Regions from separate parts of the Staphylococcus kloosii genome, predicted to be linked through region 1. Evidence: riboswitches for the same ligand, from Rfam matches in the RefSeq annotation. Region 1 holds a riboswitch; the other holds the start of a gene.
What was found. Region 1 has a riboswitch for thiamine pyrophosphate ahead of C7J89_RS10340 (ECF transporter S component). Riboswitches for the same ligand answer to the same signal wherever they lie in the genome.

Region 1 (3,223 bases):
TTTTGTTGCGCTTCAGTATCGCTATAGTTTGAATATTGAACATATATTTCATTGTAAACAGAATTAGTAATAAATTGTAATTCTGGATTTTGATAAACTAAAAAGGCATGGTGTGCAACATCTTTTATCTTGCGGATAAGTTTATTGTTAAAATACATTTTCCCTTCATATTGAATAAGTTGCATTAAAGATTCTAGTAGGGAAGTTTTTCCACTACCATTAGCTCCGGTGATTGTAATCCACTCACCTTGATTTATCGTTAATTCATTGACTTTAATCAACGCTCTTTTGTCTCTTTTTATCGTGCATTGTTCTATACGAAGTTGATAGTCTGACTTTTCTAAAGTAGGCTGTGTGATAGGTTTAGGTGCATAATCCCAAGCTTTAGGGTGCCACACACCATATTCAGTTAGTAGATGTTCATAGTTAGTTAATATGGTGTGTGGTTGTTCATCTGCAATAATATTTCCATCATAATCGAATAAAATTACTCTATCTATGTGTTCCCATATATGAGCTACTTTATGTTCGACAATAAGCACTGTTTGATTAGTCCATAATGATTTAATTTTAGACCAAAGTGCTTCGGTCGCTTCAACGTCTAACATAGCAGTAGGTTCATCTAGAAATAAGGTATTGGCATTTTGTAATAACGTTTCTGCAATTGCTAATTTTTGTTTCATGCCTCCACTTAATTGATTTACATACTGATCTTTATCAACAGACAAACCAACAGATTGCAATGCTTTTAATATCTCTTCATCCATTTGATCTGTAGGAACTTGTCTGTTTTCTAAAATAAAAGCTAATTCTTCATAGACTTTTGGCATACAAAATTGGGTGTCAGGGTCTTGAAAAATAACACCACTATTTAAATCTCTATCTAGTTGATCATATTTTAGGGGCAGTTCTATCAAGTCAGGTACTATACCGCTAAGTACATTCAATAGTGTACTTTTCCCTGAACCTGATGGACCTAATAATAGGACTTTTTCTTGATCCTTTATCGTTATATCTAACCCATCAAAAATCTTTTTGTTGGCGTTTGGGTATTTTAGGCGTAAATTTTTTGCTACTAACACGTGCAACGCTCCTTATAAATTATCGTAATCTTCTTTTGATGAGGGTCTAAATAATCTAGTAACACCTGTTTGATCGAGCGCCTTAACTATATAATAAGAGAGTAGTCCGGCAACTAATATGCCGCCTAATAAACGAAAAACAATATATAGTATTAAGTTCCAGCTTGTAAGTGATGCTAGGTAACCATAAGCAAAGTCTAATGGTAATGTTGAAATTGCAGTTAATAAACCAGCTAAAATGGCAACGATAGCTTTGCGAGATTTATATCTAAAAATAGCAAATATAATTTCACATGCTAACCCTTGTACAAATGCGTAAATCATTGTAGCAATATCGAAACGACCCATAATAATAGTTTCACCAGCACCAGCTGCAAATTCAGCTAATAAAGCAATACCGGCTTTTGGAATAATAAGATAAGCTACTACTGCAGCCATAAACCAAGCACCATAAGTAATTTCTTCTATATGAAGACCAGATACTTGAAATGCTTTATAAACGAAATTCCAAATATTATAAATAATTGAAAAGACGATAGCAATAAGTATCGTAACGAGTATTTCTGATAGTTTTAAACCTTTTGACATATAACATTCCTCCATAAAAAAACGCACAACCTCACTAGAAGTTGTGCGTAATTATAGGCATAATTATACAAAAACATTAATAAATTAATAATTATAATTGTACACTTTCCTACGCTAGTCTCATCTAGATCAGGTTCAAAGGGTTTGAGGTAATCCTCATCTCAGTTACAAAACACCCCTAGTGCGTATATTAAGTTTTAATTTAACCTTAATGTATGCCTTTTAATGTCGTTTGTCAAGGTTGTAAATGAAAATTTATCTCATTACATCCTTATTCGTATAAGTCTTGAATATTTTTCATCGTTTCTTCGTGATTATCAGTACTGTTTTCGTTTTTGTCTTTTAATTCATTTTCAGCGTTTTTTGCTTGTTCAGCTAAGTCTTTGTGCATTTCTTCTTTACTCATAGGTAACCACTCCTCAATTTAGGGTTTTTACTATATAAAGTTGTTATACAGATGTGTTTACCTCCTCCACAAAATTTAAAACAAATTAATTATAATATTGTTGCAAGAAATCGTATAAATAAGGTATTCTTAAGTAATTGAAGTTTGTTTAAAATAAAGCAAACTGTGGAAAGTCTAATGTGTGTATTTTATATCATACTATAGACTTATTTATCGGTTTAATTAAAGACAAGATTCTTAAGTTCGTATATAATAACTTTGAGGTGAATGGTATGTCGTTTTTGAAAAAACACGCCGAAATATTATATAGCTATGTAATTGGTATAGTGTCTATTTTAATAAGTGTCATTATATTACTTAATTTATCATTAATTAATAAACTTAATGGCAAAGATAAGATAGATTTACATATTCATAATGTTTGGGACTTTATCAATGCATTTTTCGGTGAAATTATTAGGGTAACGAGTAATTATATAGGTAGTTTCCCAATTGTTAGTGCAATTATAATTATTCTATTTGGTGCTTTAGTTATTTACTTAGGTTTTACATTATATCGCACGACTAAATATGATTATGATATTTCAATATTCTTCTTAGTAGTAGGTATTTTATATTTCCTAATAACAATAATTTTAATGACTCAAATTTATAGCTTCTTTGCAGTACTATTTATAGTGCCATTCGCTATTCATATAGGATATATCGTTTATAAAGACGAATTGAATCCTAATCACCGCAAGTATCACTATCTATGGATAATTTTTAGTTATGGCATTGTTTATCTATTGACGCAAATCGTTCTATATAGTCGTATAGACAGCGATGAAATCTTATCAATAGATATTTTGAGTATTAATACTTTCTTTTTAATCATGTGGGTATTAGGTCAAATGTCTATATGGAATTTCTTGTTTTTAAGAAGATCACTTCCGCTTACTAAACAAGAATTAGGTGAAGAAGAACCAGAACTTTCTCGTATGAGTAAAGATTCTATGACAAACCAAACAAAAGAACATTGGAAAAACTTTCAAGATAGAACAACTGAATTTACTCGTAAAACACGTAGAAGTGTTGATTTACAAAAAATGCGCGATAAGAAAGATAAAGTTATAAACAAATGGAAAGAAATTATAGACATTCAAGA
Region 2 (3,223 bases), 1.2 Mb from region 1:
AACCGCCTCCAACGAATTCTAATAACTCTAATTTGTCATTTGCTGAAACTACTTGTGATGCAAATGCGTCTTGCTTAATTAACTTGCTATTATGTTCAACAATAACGCGTTGTTCATCTATTTCGAGTTGTTGCAATAATTCTAATAATGTTAATTGTTCACCAAATTTAAATGTGTCACCATTAATCATGACTTCCATTTAACACACATCCTTTTACTGTAAAATCATTTAATATCTGCGGTTTTATATTTGTTAGCATCCATTTACTCATAAGTTCACCGACTATTGGAGATAATAAAATGCCGTTACGATAATGACCGGTAATAACAAATAATCCTTCGTCCACTTCGTCCATAATTGGAATTTCATTGGCAATATGCGGACGAACGCCTGACCATTCCTTTAATTTACGAGCATATTTTAGTTTCGGTATATGATGAGTAGCGCTATTAATTAACCAATCAACACCACGTTGTGAGACACCCACCGAATAGTCATCAAAATAACTTGTAGCACCAATAAGCACTCTATTTTTATTTTTCGGAACTAAGTAGCAACCATTTGTCATAAATATTGTCGACTGCAAACCCAAACCTTCTTGTTCCATCAATATAACCTCGCCTTTTACACCTGTTAATTGACGATCTTTTAATTGTGCTTGCACTAATTTATGACTCCATGCACCACCTGCAACGACAACTTTTGGAGCGTAATAATCACCTTTATTCGTCATTACTTTATATATTCCTTTGCCTTTTTTAATTGCCAATACTTCTGTATGTTGTATACGTTCAATGTTATTCACTTTTAACGATTGATACAAAGCCTTTGTATACTTATTCGCATTTATTTGGTGATCATTAGGAATATACAATGCCATGATCTCTTCAATATTAAGATTATTACCTGTTAAGCGATGCGCTTCTTGTTGTTCTAACAATCTTACATCAGGATTAACACGTGATAAAAAGTTATGTTGCGCTATCACTTTGTTATTGTCTTGAGCTTTATAGGCTAATTTAATCAATCCTGTTTCTTTATATTCAATATCACATCCAACTTCCGAGAGCAGCTGGTCGCTCAACTGTTTGAAATATTGCTGTGATTCCAAAGCCAAGCGATACGTCGGACTATCTTTAGAAAACTCATTTTGCGCGCCTAACATACCACCTGCCTTATAAGAAGCATGCATGCCGTCAATGTCTCTATCAATAATGCCTATATTCAACTTATGATGTTTTAAATTACGCGCGACAGACATGCCCATCACACCGGAACCGATAATGAGTACATCAAACATAATTTGACCACTCCTCTATAAATTTTCGTAAAGTTTGGTTATCACTGTTATAAAATAATGAAATACCAGCGATGCCAGCAAAACCTCGTGGCAATTGCGCTATAGTACGAAGATTTATGCCACCAAGCGCAATAACTTTAATTTCTTTGTTTAGTACTTGCGTAATTTCGCGTTGCGACCTAGGTTCTTGATGTGGTTTGGACGATGTAGGAAAAACATGACCAAACAATACATAATCACATTGCTGTTGTTCTGCATAAATGACACTTTCTTCACTGTGTGTAGACATGCTTACTATTGCTTGAGGATGTTGAGTTTTAAAATTTTTTAGTGCACTATGATATTCACTGAAATGGATAGACGTCATAGCGCAAGCAATAAATACATCTACATTACTATGCACAGTTAATTTATCTTTACTAATACCATGTTCAATAGCTGCTGTTATCCAATCTATCAGTTGAGACGTCGTCATAGGGGTACGTATAATTAAGTGATCGTAATATTCTAAAATGGATTTGTAATGTTCAATATCTAGCTGATTTAATATTTTGTATGGCGTGATAGCTACAAACATTGGTATTCACCTCTATATAAAATAAAAAAAACGTTATTTTTCTGGATAGAAAAATAACGTTTATAGTCAAATATAAAAATCGTCTAAGTAACGCCACTTTCCTACGCCAGTATGAACTGGATCAGGTTCGGGGAATTTCGAAATGACGATTTCGATCTCAGCCTTTTAAAAAGGCACTTCCAGTGGTTTATATAAAATTGTTAATTTTTGTGTTGTGAAAATCAATGAATCAATAACGTTAATGTAACTCAAGTTTTTAGAAATTGCAAACTACTTTGTAAATTAATGATGTGCATTTTCTTTAGTTAACTCAAGTAACTTTTTAGTTAGAGGTTGCGTTTGATTATAGACTGCTTTATATACATCAAAATAACTTTGGTAAGCAACATGACGTTCTTTATCGGGCTCAAATATTTTATCTTTATGGATGAAATGTTCAACACATGAGGCGATGTCATCATACCATTTCAAACCTGTAGCAGCGATCATTGCTGCACCCATAGATGGCCCTTCTTCATGTTTTAATTTATATACTTTCGCATTAAATACATCAGCTTGCAATTGTAACCAGAAATCACTTTTCGCACCACCACCAATAGCTACAACTTCTGTTATGTGCTTACCTTGCGTACGCAAATAAGCTATAGACTCGTATAACGAATAAGTAATGCCTTCGACGACTGCACGAGCCATGTCACCAAATGAATGCATGCCACTTAATCCAATAAAACTACCACGAATATTGGCATCTCCATGCGGCGTGCGTTCACCGGTTAAGTATGGTGCAAATATAAGTCCTTGAGCACCAACTTTAGATTGTTCGGCACATGACATAATTTCAGCAAAAGAATAATGTTGACCACAATGACGTTTAAACCAATTCAAACTATAACCAGCCGAGAGCGTCACACCCATAGCATACGATAAATTATTTACAGCATGTTTAAACATATGAATATTGTTACCATATACGGCATCTTGCTTTGCTTCACAAGATAAAATTACGCCTGATGTACCAATGCTACATAACGATTGATTAGGTTCAATGACACCTGCACCAATAGCCCCACAAGCATTATCACCACCGCCGGCAAACACTGCAACTTTATTCGTAATGCCTAGCTCTTCGGCAATAGACTGTTTCAAATAGCCTACTTGTGTATCCGAGGTAACGAGTGGTGGATAAATATTCGCAATATCAAATCGTCTGCCTACATCTTCTGACCATTTGTTCGTCACTGGATCTAATAATAATGTACTCGACGCATCGGACAATTCCATATTGATTGTATCTGTTAATTTGAAGCGCACATAGTCTTTAGGTAACAAAAATACTTTTGTCTTA

Region 2: linked by a shared signal. The riboswitch ahead of C7J89_RS03105 (thiamine phosphate synthase) and the one ahead of C7J89_RS10340 (ECF transporter S component) in region 1 are both predicted to bind thiamine pyrophosphate.

What each region holds. Positions count from the first base shown of each region.
Region 1 is NZ_CP027846.1:2,088,842-2,092,064, reverse strand. It holds gene C7J89_RS10345 (ABC transporter ATP-binding protein) at 1-1,082, opposite strand, end outside; gene C7J89_RS10340 (ECF transporter S component) at 1,095-1,670, opposite strand; TPP riboswitch at 1,760-1,860, opposite strand; gene graF (glycopeptide resistance-associated protein GraF) at 1,942-2,076, opposite strand; gene auxA (lipoteichoic acid stability factor AuxA) at 2,349-3,223, shown strand, end outside.
Region 2 is NZ_CP027846.1:659,714-662,936, reverse strand. It holds gene thiS (sulfur carrier protein ThiS) at 1-199, opposite strand, end outside; gene C7J89_RS03110 (NAD(P)/FAD-dependent oxidoreductase) at 183-1,301, opposite strand; gene C7J89_RS03105 (thiamine phosphate synthase) at 1,294-1,878, opposite strand; TPP riboswitch at 1,960-2,069, opposite strand; gene xylB (xylulokinase) at 2,161-3,223, opposite strand, start outside.